One region of the Micromonospora sp. NPDC005174 genome, then DNA from elsewhere that is predicted to be linked to it. Evidence: riboswitches for the same ligand, from Rfam matches in the RefSeq annotation. Region 1 holds a riboswitch; each other region holds the start of a gene.
The links. A riboswitch is a leader RNA that binds a small molecule or an ion and turns the genes downstream of it on or off. The one in region 1 is predicted to bind cyclic di-AMP.
Positions count from the first base shown of each region.

Region 2: another riboswitch for cyclic di-AMP. It lies ahead of ABZU91_RS07010 (hypothetical protein); the one in region 1 lies ahead of ABZU91_RS20820 (NlpC/P60 family protein).
Region 3: another riboswitch for cyclic di-AMP. It lies ahead of ABZU91_RS12380 (C39 family peptidase); the one in region 1 lies ahead of ABZU91_RS20820 (NlpC/P60 family protein).

Region 1 covers NZ_JBEXIJ010000019.1:3,265-8,384, reverse strand. Annotated here, with positions in the region: gene ABZU91_RS20825 (N-acetylmuramoyl-L-alanine amidase) at 1-1,891, opposite strand, end outside; cyclic di-AMP (ydaO/yuaA leader) riboswitch at 2,127-2,263, shown strand; gene ABZU91_RS20820 (NlpC/P60 family protein) at 2,276-3,316, shown strand; gene dcd (dCTP deaminase) at 3,377-3,955, opposite strand; gene ABZU91_RS20810 (pyridoxamine 5'-phosphate oxidase family protein) at 4,033-4,581, shown strand; gene ABZU91_RS20805 (zinc metalloprotease) at 4,659-5,120, opposite strand, start outside.
Region 2 covers NZ_JBEXIJ010000004.1:122,145-127,264, forward strand. Annotated here, with positions in the region: gene ABZU91_RS07000 (metal-sensitive transcriptional regulator) at 1-297, shown strand; gene ABZU91_RS07005 (heavy metal translocating P-type ATPase) at 302-2,263, opposite strand; cyclic di-AMP (ydaO/yuaA leader) riboswitch at 2,955-3,086, shown strand; gene ABZU91_RS07010 (hypothetical protein) at 3,090-4,112, shown strand; gene ABZU91_RS07015 (carbonic anhydrase) at 4,191-4,880, opposite strand; gene ABZU91_RS07020 (MarR family winged helix-turn-helix transcriptional regulator) at 5,039-5,120, shown strand, end outside.
Region 3 covers NZ_JBEXIJ010000008.1:167,246-172,365, reverse strand. Annotated here, with positions in the region: gene ABZU91_RS12395 (acyltransferase) at 1-815, shown strand, start outside; gene ABZU91_RS12390 (hypothetical protein) at 1,001-1,453, shown strand; gene ABZU91_RS12385 (hypothetical protein) at 1,666-2,436, shown strand; cyclic di-AMP (ydaO/yuaA leader) riboswitch at 2,721-2,861, shown strand; gene ABZU91_RS12380 (C39 family peptidase) at 3,095-3,943, shown strand; gene ABZU91_RS12375 (alpha/beta fold hydrolase) at 4,080-4,826, shown strand; gene ABZU91_RS12370 (CDP-glycerol glycerophosphotransferase family protein) at 4,823-5,120, opposite strand, start outside.

The DNA.
Region 1 (5,120 bases):
GATGACCGAACTGGATCTGCACGTACCGCTTCTCGCCCCGGATCACCGTCCAGTCGCCGGGGGACGAACCGTCGAACGTGCTGGCCCGGTAGTACTCGCTCTGCAGCACGGTGCCGACGGCGTACCGCTGACCGGCGGCGAGGGTGTACTGCAGTGGCGAGATCGTCTGGTAGGGCACGCCGGCCGGGTAGGCCGCCTGCTCCGGGTACGCCCGCCCGTACACTCCGATCGTCGCCCGGCCGGGCTTCGGGGTGACCACCATTCCGACGGTCCAGGCGGCGGTCGGCGCGGATGTCGGGTTGTGGAACCAGGCCCGCTGTCCGAGGTACCAGATGGCCGTCCAGTCGCCCTGCCGACCGGCCAGCGCGTACGTCTGGCCGGCGGAGGCGCGGGCGCCGTGGTCCGACACGTCCATCGTGTCCGGGGTGCCGTCGGGACGCAGCGCGATGTCGTTGACCAGCGGCGCGTCCGCCGACGGCGCGGTGTGCAGGATCACCGACGACGAGCCGCGCGGCGCGCACGGCGTCCCCGGGGTGACGCAGCCGGTGAACGCCGGCTGGTTGGTCGCGTAGTCGGGGTCGATCCGGACCAGCCCGGTGGCCGGGGTGCCGGTGTCGAGCCGTGGCGCGTGCAGCAGGTCGAGGTAGTGCGTCCAGTCCCAGTAGGGCCCCGGGTCCCAGTGCATCCCCCGCACGGTCGCCGCGGTGGTGCCGGGCACGTTGTCGTGGCCGATGATGTGCTGGCGGTCCAGCGGGATGCCCAGCCGCAGCGCGAGGTGCCGGACGAGCTTCGCCGAGGTCCGGTACATCGCCTCGGTGTACCAGGTGCCCTGCGCGGCGAAGCCCTCGTGTTCCAGCCCGATCGACTTGGCGTTGACGTACCAGTTGCCGGCGTGCCAGGCGACGTCCTTGGTCCGGACGTGCTGGGCGACGTGCCCGTCCACCGAGCGAAGCGAGTAGTGCCAGCTCACATAGGTCGGGTCCTGGACGAGTTGGAGCGTGGTCGCCCAACTCGCCTCGGTGTCGTGGATGACGATGTACTCGATCTTCTGCCGGGCGGGCCGGTCGGAGAGATCGTGGTTGCCGTAGTCGCCGTCGCCGAACGCCGCGTAGGGGGCGGGGATCCACTCACAGGACACCGTGGGCGGGCATTCCAGTCCGTCCGGGCGAGCGAGTCGCCGCAGGCCCAGCCGGTCCAGCCAGGATCGCTCGGGTCGTACGGCGCGGGCCGGCAGCGTGACCCGCTGGCCGTCGTCGGTCACTCGGGTCTGGCCGGTGCCGATCGTGGTGAAGACCTCGTCGGCGAAGGCCGCCGCGGCATCGGCGCTGTCCGCGCCGGCGTAGTGGGCCACCGCGCCGTACCAGGTGGCCGGGTCGGTGCCGGCGCCGACGGGCGCGCCCACCTCCCGTTGGTACGCGGCCAGCAGCGCCGCCCCGCCCCGGATGTTCGTCGTCGCGTCGGTGCGCAGCGCCTCGGTCGTGGCCCCGGTCAGCGTGGCGGCGGCGTCCACGGTCTGCAGGGCGGCGGTGGGCGGCGCGGGGTCGGCGGCCGGGGCGGGCGTCAGAGCGTGGCGGGAGTCGTCGCCACGCGGGTCCTCCCCCGGGGCGTCGTGGTGGCCGCGTCGGGGCAGAGCGGTCACGTGCCGGGCATCGGTCAGGTGCATCGGGCCGTAGCCGCCGCTGGTGCTCGGCGTACCGGCGTTGCTGTCCCAGCGGGACTCCAGGTAGGAGACGCCGAGCAGCACGTCGATCGGGACGCCGTACTCGGTCGCCGCGGCAGCGTACTGCTGCTGGCGGTCGGCGGCGGGCGCAGCGGAGGCGGGGCCGGTGTGCAGTGGTACGGCCGCTGTGGCGGTGAGGACCGCGACGGCGAGCAGGGTCGGACGCTTCATCGAACCCCCTACATGTGAACTGGTGTCAGTGCGGTCACCTTCGCGCCGCACGGGAGTCCACGTCAATACCTTTCCATGTTTCAAAACATGCAGAAAGAAACCTTCACCTACGCTCGGCGGCCCGCTCCAATCGGTACGGAGTGTCACGGACGCGTGGGTTGCGGATCGGTAACGGCCGTCTCTACTCTGGTCATTTGTCGGCCCGGTAGCAGGTCTGCCCATCCCGGGCGGTAACGGACCGACACCGCCGAGTCGCTTCCGAGCGAGCCGGGGACCCACGTTTCCCTGGGGTGAATCCGCAGCCACTGCGGTAGGGCGCCCACTTCCCGCCCGAACCCGTCAGCTAACCCGGTAGGCGGTCAGGAAGAAGGAGTACGGAACCCGGTGGCCCTTGATGCCCCGCGGCCGTCGTCCGAGCGGTCGGCTCCGGCCGACCCGACGTCGATCGCGCCGCGCCCACGCTGGTCCCGCTTCACCACCGCACTCGCCGCCCTGGTCGGCGTCGCCGTCGTCCTGACGGGCAGCGCCACGGTGGCCCAGGCCGACCCGTCCGTCGCCGAGATCGAACGGCAGATCGACGCCGACTGGAACAAGCTCGAACCGATCATCGAGCGGCACAACGCCACCCGAGCCGACCTGGCCCTCAAGCGCAAGCAGGCCGACACGCTCGCCGCTCGCATCGCGCCCCTGGAGCGCCAGGTCGACGCCGCGATGAACAAGGTGAGCGCGCTGGCCGTACGGGCGTACATGGGCCAGAACCTGTCGACCGTCAACACGATGCTCGGCAGCCGCTCGCCGAGTGAGGTGGTCGGGCAACTCGAGATGCTCGACCGGTTCGCCCACAACCAGCAGCAGGACGTCCGGCAGGTCGCCGATCTCCGCGACGAGCTGGCCCGGCAGAAGGCGCCGCTGGACGAGATGGTCGCCCAGCTGACCCGGACCGAGGCGCAGTTGGCGGCGAAGAAGAAGCAGATCAACGAGGAGATCGACCGGCTGCAGAAGCAGCGCCTCAAGGTGTACGGCAACGGCGGCGGCGGTCCGCTGCGTCCGGCGCCCTGCCCGGCCAGCTATCCGGGTGGCGCTGCCGGCATCGCGGTGAAGTTCGCCTGCGCCCAGATCGGCAAGCCGTACGTGTGGGGCGCCGAGGGGCCGGAGTCGTACGACTGCTCCGGGCTGATGCTGGCCGCCTGGGCGAAGGCCGGTGTGTCGCTGCCGCACAACGCCGCCGCGCAGAGCCGGGTGACCAGGAACGTCAGCAAGGGCGACCTGCGCCCCGGTGACCTCGTCTTCTACTACAGCGACATCCACCACGTCGGCATGTACGTCGGCAACGGCTGGGTGGTGCACGCCTCGCAGGCCGGGGTGCCCGTCAAGATGAAGAAGGCCGACGACGGGCCCATCCACAGCTACGGCCGTCCCGGCTGAGAAACGCGGGACGCGGTCGGGGCCCGTCGCGATCCGCTCGCGGCGGGCCCTCGTCGTCTCCTACCTCGTCGGCCAGGCGCGCCAGTTCTGCCAGGAACGACTCGGCGTCGGCCCCCGCTGACCCTGGTAACGCGACCCGTAGACCACCGAGCCGTACGGGTGCTCGGCCGGCGAGGACAGCCGGAAGATGCAGAGCTGGCCGATCTTCATGCCCGGCCAGAGGGTGATCGGCAGGTTCGCCACGTTGGACAGCTCCAGCGTCACGTGCCCGGAGAAGCCCGGGTCGATGAACCCGGCGGTGGAGTGGGTGAGCAGGCCGAGGCGGCCCAAGCTGGACTTACCCTCCAGCCGGCCGGCGAGCTGGTCGCCGAGCGAGATCACCTCCAGTGTCGAGGCGAGCACGAACTCTCCCGGGTGCAGCACGAACGGCTCGCCGTCGGGCACCTCGACCACCGAGGTCAGGTCGTCCTGCTGCATGGCCGGGTCGATGTGGGTGTAGAGATGGTTGTTGAAGACCCGGAACAGCCGATCGAGTCGTACGTCGATGCTGGAGGGTTGGACCAGGGTGGGCTCGAACGGCTCCAGGCCCAGCGTGCCGGCCTTGATCTCGGAGACCAGGTCGCGGTCGGAGAGCAGCATCGGACCACCTTAGCGAGGTGGGCGGTGACCAGCGTGTCGAGGTCGCTCCTCGTACATTTGTTCGATAGAATGCCCGCATGGCTTCCTGGTCCGATTTCGCCGCCGACGAGCCCCGCCTCGCCGATGGGATTCGCGTTCTCCTGCAGCAGTACGGGCCGGGCTTCGGCTACCTGGCCACGGTCCGCGCCGACGGTGGGCCCCGGGTCCACCCGGTCTCCCCGGTCATCACCGACGAGGGTCTGTTCTGCTTCATCATCGACTCGCCGAAGCGCCGCGACCTCGAACGGGACGGGCGCTACGCGCTGCACTCGTTCCCGCCGGAGGAGAGCGACGACGAGGCGTACGTGGCGGGCCGCGCCCGACCGGTCACCGATCCGGTTCGGGTGGCCCGGCTGGCGCAGAGCGCCCGGGCGGAGCCACGGGTCGACTGGCGGCTGTTCGAGTTCACCGTCGACGTGGCGATGCTGACCCGCCGTGAGCAGCACGGCCTGGGCATCGCGGTCGGTCATCCGGCCGTCCAGGTCTGGCTCGATCCGCAGAGCCCGCCGGCGGCGGTCGCGGCTCCGGCCGTACCGCAGACGCGCCCGACCCGCCGCAGCCGTGACGTCCAGTACACGGCCGCCTGACCACGGCCTGTTCCTCGGAAAGACGCCGGTGCCGGCTCCGTCACGAGGGAGCCGGCACCGGATGTACGTGCGGGGTGCTACGCCGCGCGGTACGCGTTCCACGCGGTCAGCATGCGGCTCGCCTGCCCCGTCGTGAACTGGTACATGCACGAGTCGTAGGTGTAGTCCATGAAGTTGGTGATCGGGTCCAGGCCGGTCGCCGAGCAGGTGTTCCGCCCGGTCGGGCACTGGTATGCAGGCGACGCCTCGGCCGGGGTGTCGCTGACGCCGTCGCCGGAGCCGCCGCAGCCACCCTGGAAGGTGTGGTAGAGGTTCAGCCAGTGGCCGATCTCGTGGGTGCCGGTGTCGCCCTGGTTGTAGTTGGTGGCGGTGCCGCCCGGCAGTGACTCGTTCAGCACGACCACGCCGTCCATGCTGCTCAGGTTGCGCTGCGGGAAGGTCGCCCAGCCCAGCAGGTCGTCGCTCAGCTCACCGAGGTAGATGTTGAGCGTGTTCTTGCCGCCGACCCGCAGCGACGACTTCATCGACCGCTCGGCGGA
Region 2 (5,120 bases), on a different contig from region 1:
ATGACCGCACCCACCCCGATCCGCGGGTACACCGCCAGCAAGGACCAACTGCTCGCGCGGCTCCGCCGCGTGGAGGGGCAGGTCCGGGGCATCGAGAAGATGGTCGACGAGGACCGCTACTGCATCGACGTGCTCACCCAGATCTCCGCGATCCAGGCCGCGCTCGACAAGGTGGCCCTGGGCCTGCTCGACGGGCACGCCCGGCACTGCATGCACGAGGGGGCGGCCGAGGGCCGGGCCGACGAGATGGCCAGCGAGATGATGGCGGCCGTCGGCCGACTGATGAAGCGCGGCTGAGCCGTCACTCCCGCTCCGGTTCGAGGCGTACCCGGCGCAGCAACTGGGCGTTGAGCGCCACCACGATCGTGGACGCGGACATCAGCACCGCCGCCAACGCCGGACTCAACGCCACCCCGGCCCAGGCGAGCACCCCGGCCGCCAGCGGCAGCGCCACCACGTTGTAGCTCGCGGCCCAGGCCAGGTTCTGCCGCATCTTGCGGTACGACGCCCGGGACAGCCTCAGCACGGCACCGACACCGCGCGGATCGGACGACGCAAGCACCACCTGGGCGGATTCGATCGCCACGTCGGTCCCCGCCCCGATCGCGATGCCCACGTCCGCGCGGGCCAGCGCAGGCGCGTCGTTCACCCCGTCGCCGACCATCGCCACCGTCAGTCCGCGCCGCTGGAGTTCCGCCACCCAGCTGTCCTTGTCTGCCGGCAGCACCTCGGCGAAGACCTCGTCCACGCCGGCCCGGAAACCGAGGTCGGCGGCCACCGACTCGGCCACCGACCGCGCGTCCCCGGTGATCATGGCGAGGGTGTGGACGCCGGCGGCCCGCAGCTCGGCGATGGCCTGCCGGGCCTCCGGGCGTACCTCGTCGGTCAGCGCGAACGCCCCGAGCACGGTGTCCGGAAGCCGCAGGAGGTACAGCACCACGGCACCGCGTGCCGACCAGCGTCCGGTCGCCTCCCGCAGATCGTCCGGCAGCGGCCCGCCCCGCTCCCGCAGCAGGGCCGGTCCGCCCACCGCGTACTCCGTACCGTCGATGGTGGCCCGCACCCCGCGGCCCGGCAGCGACCGGAAGTCGACAGCCCGCGCCGGGCCGCCCGGCCCGGCCGCCGCCACGATCGCCCAGGCCAGCGGATGCTCGCTGTCGGACTCCACAGCGGCGGCCGTCCGCAACGCCTCGTCCCGCCCCACCCCGGGGGCCGTCACCAGGTCGGTGACCGCATGCCCACCCCGGGTCAGCGTGCCGGTCTTGTCGAAGAGCACCGCGTCGACGGTCCGCATGCGCTCCAACGCCATCCGGTCCTTGACCAGGATCCCGCCCCGCGCCGCCGACGCCGTGGAGAGCGCGACGACGAGCGGGATGGCCAGGCCCAGCGCGTGCGGGCAGGCGATCACCAGAACGGTCACGGTACGCACCACCGCCTGGTCGGGCTCGCCGAGCGCGGTCCAGACCACAAGGGTGAGCACGGCCATACCGGTGGCCACGTAGAACAGCGCGGCGGCGAACCGGTCGGCGAGCAGTTGGGCCTGCCCTCCCGAGCGCTGCGCCTCCGCGACCATGCGCTGGATGCCCGCGAGCGCGGTCTGGTCGCCCAGCGCCTCGACCCGGACCCGGATCGCCGAGTCGGTGGCGACCGTGCCAGCAACCACCCGTTCGCCCACCGACCGGGCGACCGGGCGCGACTCGCCCGTGATCATCGATTCGTCCAACTCGGCGTCGCCGTCGACGATCCGACCGTCGGCAGGTACCCGACCTCCGGGGCGGACCAGCGCCACGTCGCCGACCCTCAGCGCGCCCACCGGCACGCGCTCGACCTGCCCGTCCGCCACCACGCGCTCGGCCTCGTCGGGCAACAACGCCGCCAGTGCCGCCAGAGCCCCTCGGGCCTGCCCGATGGCCTTCATCTCCTGCCAGTGCCCCAGCAGCATGATGGTGACCAGCGCCGCCAACTCCCACCAGAAGTCCAGGTCGAAGGCACCCAGGCTGGTGGCCAGCGACGCGGCGTACGCCACTGTGATCGCCATCGCGACCAGCAGCATCATGCCGGGCGTGCGATCCCGCACCTCCCGTACCGCGCCGACCAGGAACGGCCAGCCACCCCAGAGGAACACCACCGACCCGAGCACCGGCCCCACCAAGGAGCGACCCGGCACGTCCAGCCGGAGCCCGAGCCGGTCCACCACCAGGTGACTGCTCAGCACCACCGGCACGGTGAGCACCAGACAGACCCAGAACCGGCGACGGAACATCGCCGGGTCGTGCCCGGCGTGCCGGTCGTGCCCGGCGTGCCGGCGGTGGTCCGTCGCCGGCGCGGTGTGCCGGTGGTGCTCGGGGTCAGGCGGTGGCGCGGGCATGACTCCACCCTCCCGCCCCCGACGGGGCGGTGTCAGCGGTTCGACCGTCCGACACTCCGCCACGACCTGCGACACCCAGGCGCGCTGGTTAGCATCTTGCGACGATGACCCCTCCGATCCCGCCGAACAGTAGGGCGCCCGTGTCGTCCCGGTCGCGCGCCGCTGCCCGCCAACCGGGCCCGCCGGTCACGTTCCGTGATCGCCGAATCGTCAGCCCGCGAATTGCGGCGCTCGGCACCGCGTTCGTCCCGCAGAGCTGAACCGGACGGCCCGCCGGCACGTACCCCGCACCGGATCGTTGGGAGTCTCGCATTAACCGTCGTCGTCGCGCTGGTGCTGTGGCCGCGAGACGGCGCTTCCCCATCCACCGCCGCCACCGGGTGGCCAGAGCCGAACAGGAGCACGGATACGGCATGGTGACACTCCTCAGCGTGACCGGATCGGGCACCCGCCCTGAGAACCGCGTCACTGGTCACTCAACGCCATGGCGAAATGACGCTTTTAGTCGGCATCGGGACGTAGCTCAGGCGGTGGACTCTCGGGTAACCTCGCTGCCGGTCACCGACGAAGGCGCGCAGCGGCGCCTGCGGTGCCACCGCCCAATCGCCAACCGGCGAGCCGGGGACCCAGGTACGTGGGGTGAATCCGCGACAGCGGTAGGGGCCACTTCCGCCCCGAACCCGTCAGCTAACCCGGTCGGCGGTCGACGGAAGGGAAGATTGTGACGGCACCCCTACGCCGCTGGTTGACGCCCGTGGTGGCCGTGTTCGCCGCGCTGACCGTGCTCGCCGGGCCCCTCCCGGCCCACGCCGCCCCGACGACCCCCACACCGTCCGGGCACGAGGAGGACGGCGACGAGCCCAAGCTGCTCAATGACGTCATCGAGCAGACCAACCGGGACTACGTGGCGGCCAAGTCCAAGCTGGACAAGTCCAAGAAGCGGCAGGTCGAACTGGCGGCCGAGGTCGACCGGGCCAAGGCCGACCTGGCGGCGCTGGCCCCGCAGGTCGGGCAGATCGCCGCCCAGTCGTACCGGACCGGGCGTGTCGGCGCGATCGCGATGCTGCTGGAGAGCGACGCTCCGGACTCGTTCGTCCAACGGGCTGCGGCGCTCGACGAGATGAACATGGTCAACGAGAAGAAGCTCGCCGAGGTCAACGCCGTGAAGGCCCGCGCCGAGCAGGCCAAGCTGGCCCTCGACGCGGAGGTACGGGAGCAGCAGAAGCAGACCGCCCTGATGGCCAAGGACAAGCGCGACGCGGACAAGGCGCTCGCGCTGGTCGGCGGCCAGGGCTTCACCGGTGGCCTGGTCGACGCCATCTCGCCGGTCGCCCGGATCGGCCCGGGTCGCACCGCCGACGGCGAGTGGAAGGCGCAGTCGTGCAGCGAGGACGACCCGACCACCTCAGGCTGCATCACGCCGCGCACGCTGCACGCGTACAAGGAGGTCAAGCGGGCCGGGTTCAACCGGTTCGTGGGCTGCCACCGCAACGGTGGACCGTACGAGCACCCGAAGGGCCGCGCCTGTGACTGGTCGCTGCAGAAGAGCGGCTTCAGCCCGTGGCACAACAACGACACCCGCATGTACGGCAACAACGTGGCCGCATTCCTCATCCGCAACGCCGACCGGCTCGGCATCTACTACGTGATCTGGAACCGGCAGATCTGGATGCCGGCGACCGGCTGGAAGTCGTACAGCGGGCCGTCGAACCACACCGACCACGTACACATGTCGTTGCTCTGACCCGGTGATCAGCAGTCCGAGGGCCGTCCCGCGTTCAGCGGGGCGGCCCTCGGACGTGTTCGGTGCGGACCGGCCGGGTCAGGCGTCGGTCGTCGCGGCCTCGGCCGGTACGGGGGTCACGGGCCGCACCACTCCGGCCGCGAGCCGGTACGACATCCCCACCACCGCGCACCGCCCCCGCGCCACCTCGCCGGCCAGCACGGGGGACTGCTCGAGCAGTGTCTCGACGGTCTGTGCGATGTGGATGTCGACGATGCCGTCGATGTCGTCCACGCCCTCGGCGGTGGCGCGCCGCAGGCTGGGCAGCACGGCGTCGACCACCGCGGAAAGGTGCCCCGGGGGCGCGATGCCGGTGGCGGCGGACTCGCGGGCCGCCTGCACGGCGCCGCACGAGTCGTGACCGAGCACCACCACGAGCGGGGTGCCGAGCACGGTCACGGCGTACTCCACGCTGCCCAGCACCTCCGGCCCGGTGGTGTGCCCGGCCGTACGGACGACGAAGAGATCGCCCAGGCCCCGGTCGAAGATGATCTCGGCGGCCAGCCGGGAGTCGGAGCAGCCGACGATCACCGCGAACGGGTGCTGCCCGTCCGCCACGGCGGCCCGGTGTCCGGCGTCCTGGTTGGGGTGGCGCGGCGCTCCACCGACGAAGCGGAGGTTGCCGGCGGCCAGCTCGGCGTACGCTCGGGCCGGCTCGGTCGTGACCGACGATCGATCGACAGCCCGCTGTGCGCCCGGCTGCCCGCCAGGCGTACCGGAACGGCTCATCCCCGCACCTCGTTTCCACGCGTTTGACCTGCTCAACGGGCTTTGCAGCCGGGCCGGCGGTGGGCACTGGCTCGCGCTCAACGGTCACACGCACCGCAAGATGCGTCAAGATATGCGTGATTTAGATTTCATACGTTGACCGGAGAGGCGGCCCCCCGATGGCGAGCACGGCGGCCGGCGGCGGCCGGAACTGGACATTCCTCACCAACCACGGGCATGTGCTGCTCGCCATCGCCCGCG
Region 3 (5,120 bases), on a different contig from region 1:
AGGCCTGGGACCCCCGGCTGGGCTGGTTCTACAGCGTCAACACGGTGAGCTGGTCGCTGTCCTGCGAGTTCTTCTTCTATCTCTGCCTGCCGCTGGCACTGCCCCTGCTGCGCCGGGCGCGACCCGCGGTGCTCTGGACGCTTGTCGTCGCGCTGCCCCTGCTGATCCTCGCGCTCTGGCCGGCGCAGCACCTGGTGCCCGAGGCGAGCCGCTGGTGGTTCACCCAGATCTTCCCGCCGGTGCGGTCCCTGGAGTTCTGGCTGGGCGCGGTGGCGGCCGAGCTGATGCTCCGGGGTCTGTGGCGCGGACCTGGCCTGACGACCGCCACCGCGATCTTCGTGGGCACCTGGGTGGCCGCCGGGCAGTGGATCCGCGCCGAGTTGTGGACGACCCTGCTCGCCGTCGCGTACCTGCTGGTGATCACCGCCGCCGCCGACGCCGACGTGCGGAACCGGCGCTCGCCGTGGCGCTCGCGTCCGCTGGTCTGGCTCGGCGAGGTCTCCTTTGCGTTCTATCTGGTGCACGTGCTGGTGATGACCAGCGTGCTCCGGCTCAGTGGCGACTGGGGGACCGGCTTCCGGGGCTGGCAGGGGCCCGCGGTGGTGCTCGGGTTCCTGCTTGTGAACCTGGTGCTCGCCGGGTTGTTGCACCGCTACGTCGAGACGCCGATGATGCGCCGGCTCGCGCCGCGCCGTACTCGTCGAGCGCCGATCGTCCCCCACCAGCGCGCCCCGGAGACCGGAGGCGTCGACCCCGACGTCCCCGGCGAATCCGCCCGCGCGCCCGCGCAAGATCGCACTCGATCCCGGTTGTAGTGGTCTCGTGAGCCGACTGAGGCCACTACATCAACGATCGAGCACGATCTTGACGGGCGCGGTGGCACCCACCAGAGCCGGCTCTCACGCCACCATGTCCACGCTGGTCGGACGGGGTCGGCGCGGCGCGGGCCGACACGCCCGTCGCCGATGCGTCCGGGCGGTCCCGACGGTAGCGTGAGGACGTGCTCCCGGTCGCGCTCACCTGTCCCCTGTGGTGGGTGGCGCGCTGGGCGGCACGGGTGCTGACCAGCCTCGCCGTGCTGTCGCTCGCCCTGGGCGCGGCCCCGGCGCTGCTGCCGGCATCGGCCGCAGCGGCCCCGCCGCCCACCATCGGGTCGCTCGCCCTCGCGGAGCCGCTCGGACCGTCGATCGCGGCCCTCACCGACCGCGCCGTCACCGACCGCGCGGCTCTCTCCGGCCGGGCCGCTGCCCAGCACGCCGGCGGGGACCCGGTCGCCGGGGCGCGGGCCGACGCCGGGCCGGCGCGGTCCGTCGACCCGCAGCCTGCGCTGAAGGATGCCTTGGCCGTCCTGCCAGGCCCGCCGGTGGCCGGCAACCAGGCCCGCACGGCCGCTGAGCCCTCGCTCCGAGCCGCCGGCCCGGCCAGCCGAGCCTCCCGAGCGCCGCCGGCCTAGCGGGTCACAGGCGGGGCGTCACGCCGTCCGGCGAGCGCCGAGTCGTATGCCAGACGCCGGTCTCTACCCGGCCACCGGACCCCCAGGCCGACCATTGGGCCCACGGGCCTGCCGTCGACCTGAGCGCCCCGCCACCGCACCTGACGACACACCGCCCGCACCCTCGCCGTGCGGCATCCCATCGCTGACGTGCTCATGCCGAGGAGCCGACCATGGAAACCGTCGTCTTCTACCAGTTCCTGACCGAGGTGCCCCAGGCCGCCGCCATCTGGTCGGCCCTGTTCCTGCTGGCGCTGACGGTCCTCGCCGTACTGGTGGCCCGCCCGGAGCGGGACTCGCCGGCGGCCGACCCGACGCCGCCGACCCCCACCGCCCGCGAGCTGGCCGCCGCGGAGATCGCCGACCTGCGCCGGTACGCCGAGGAGGTGGCCGTCGCCGCCGCCCGAGCGGCGCGGACCGCCCGACGCCGTCGCGCTGACTGGCTGGTCGCTCAGGACGAGGCGCAGCAGGCGTGGACGGCGTACGACGAGGCGGACACCGCGGCCCGCCGGGTCGCCACCGCAGGGGCGTTGCCGACTCCCCGGACCCCGCACACCCCCGGCGAGTACGCGGCCCGGGAGCGCTATCTGCACCGAGCCGCGATGGCGGCGTACTGGCGCGGGGAGCTGACCATGGCGCAGCTCGGTGACGTGTTCGGGCACCGGCGTGGCTGGGACCCCCGCCGACACCCGGTGGAGCAGGAGGTGCTGCTCGTCCGGGCGATCCGTGACGCGAGGCTGGCGGAGCACCGGGGGGCCGTGCAGCGGGAGCGGTCGGCCTGGCGGGACGCGGAGGTGGCCGCCGAGTCGGCGCGCACCCTCGCCGAGGAGGCGTACGCGGCGGCGGTGCGGTCGCGGCCGGGCCCGGCACGGTCACGGCGTACGGCGACGCGGGCGTCCCGTACGGCAGTCGTGGCGCGCTGGCGTCCGGCTCGGGCGGGTTGAGCCCGATCCGTTATGTGAGGCGCGCCACCGGCGGCGGAATCGGGCGACCGGCATCATCGGGGGCCATTGTTCCTGGCATTGCGGCGGCGTTGTCGGCGGCCTGTCCGGTTGTCGCCCACAGGTCCCGGCGGAACCGGTTGTCCCATCGAGTCACGTCAGCGGCAAGACGCGCAGAAATTGCGGGGCTAATCGATGTTTACGCAGGTGGGCGCGGCTTGGCAGAGTGCCCACCGGCCAGTACTGTCGTCCCGTCCGGTGCGGTAACCGATCGCAGGAGGCGACGCCGCGCCGACCCGCTCAATCGTGATCAACGAACCGGGGACCCACAGTAAGTCCGGGGTGAATCCGCGAGCCACGGCCCGCGGTAGGGCGATCTTCCCGCCCGAATCCGTCAGCTAACCCGGTAGGCGGTGACGGAAGGAGTTCCATCCTCGTGCAGCACCCCTCGACCCCACAGTTGTTCCCCCGCCTCCACGGCGTCGCGGTGTCCCCGCTCATCCGCCTCGTGACGGTGAGCTGACCCCCAGGGTCACCGCCTTTCCCGCCCGGCCGTGCCGGGTGTTCCCCTGAGCGGTCCACCATCCGCGGGCCACGGCCCGCGCGCTGGCGCCTGCCCGGATACCGGCCGAGCCCCGGTGTGCCGCTCACCCCCCGAACCGTGGAGGACCTCGTGAAGCACACCCTGAAGCGCCAGCTCCGTCGTCTCGCGACCGAGCGCCCGTACCAGATCGTCGCCGCCTCCGCCGCGGCCCTCGCGATCGCCACCACCACCGGCGCCCTGGTCGCCGGCGCCGCCGACGCCCCGGCCGGCCAGCACACGCCGACCACGGTCGCCGAGATGCGCAGTGACACCGTCGCCTCCCGTGGCGAGGTCCGGTCCGCGGCCCCGTCGCCGAGCACCGCGCCGAGCACCGCCGCCCCGGCCACCAGTGCCGCGTCGCCCGCCGCGAAGGCCACGAGCAACCCGGACCTCACCCGTAAGCCGACGCCGCCGAAGCCGCCCGCGACCAAGGTGCTCGACTACGACTACGAGGCGCAGAACACGTACTACAACTGCGGCCCGGCGGCCACCCGCAACGCCCTGAGCGCCAGCGGCATCGACCGTACGCAGGAGGAGCTGGGTGCCGAGCTGGGCACCACCGAGATGGGCACCAACTCGGCTGAGGACACCACCCGGGTGCTCAACGCCGAGGTGAAGGGCTCCCCGTACCGCACCCGCATGTTCGAGGGCGCGCCCAGCCCGGCCCAGATCGACCGCCTTGCGGCCGACGTCGTCAAGGCCATCACCGACGGCCGGGGCGTGGTGGCCAACGTCGTCGGCGACGCCACCGACACCGACGGCGGTTGGCACTCCTACGGCGGCGGGCACTACATCGCCGTCGTGGGCTACAAGGACAACGGCCGGACCGTGCGGATCGCCGACTCGGCGAACCCGGCCGACCCGGCGTACTGGGTCACCACGATCGACCTGGCCAACTGGATCACCAGCCGGGGCTACTCCGCCTGATCCAGGCGGACACCCCACGACGCCGCGGGCGCCGCGTCCCCACGAGGGGCCGGCGCCCGCGGCGTCTTCGTTGCCGGGCGGCGACCGCCGCTGAACGGCTCTCGTACCGGGCGGCGAACCGTGGGAGACTGCGGCCGTGGCGGAAGAACCGGGTGGTCAAGCCGGCCGTGAGCCGATCCTGTTGCTGCTGCACGGCATGGGGGCGACAGGTGACGTGTGGCTGCCCTGGGCACCACTTCTGGAACAGCACTGGCCCGGGCGGTGGTCGGCACCCGACCTCGCCGGCCACGGCTGGTCGGCGCCACTGCCGTCGTACTCCTTCGAGGGTTTCGCCCAGCGGGTCGCGCAGGGCCTGACCCCCGACGACCGCCTCGTCGTCCTCGGGCACTCGCTCGGTGGTGTGGTCGGCGTGGCGCTGGCGGCCCGCGCCGCCGGACTGCCGGTGGACGCGGTGGTGGGGCTGGGCATCAAGGCGGTCTGGTCACCCACGGAGCTGACCCGTGCGGCGGAGCTGGCAGCCCGTCCGGTGGGCTGGTACGCCACCCGCACCGAGGCCGCCCGCCGCTACCTGCGGGTCGCCGGTCTCGCCGGCCTCGTCGCACCGGACCACCCGATGGTGGACGCCGGCCTGCGTCAGGTCGACGGCCGCTGGCGGCTCGCGATGGACACGAGCGCGTTCGCCGTCGGCGAGCCCGACCTGGCCGGGCTGTTGGCCGCCACCGACGTGCCGGTGGTGCTGGCGCGCGGGGAGCACGACCCGATGGTCACCGACGCGCAGCTCAAGGAGTATGGGGTACCGGTCGTCACGCTGCCCGGCCTCGGGCACAACGCCCATCTGGAGGACCCGGCGGCGGTGCTGGAGCTGCTGGAGCCGTACCGCTAGGCGGGTGCGGGCGCGGGCAGTTCCCGCGCCGACGTCAGCTCCCGGCGGGCCGCGGTCAGGAAACCCTCGGCGTACGACTCGGCCGGGAAGTCGCCCAGGTAGCGGCGGCGGGTGACCCAGCGTGCGTCGGCCAGCGGGTCGGTGTCCAGCAGGGCCGTGAGTACGACGTCCACGTTGGACATGTCGCGCCGCAGCACGTAGCCCGACCCGGCCAGTGGAAAGCGCTCGGTGAACCGGTCACCCTCGTCGCCCATGTCGGTGACCGCGTACGGCTTGCCGGAGTAGAGGTAGTCC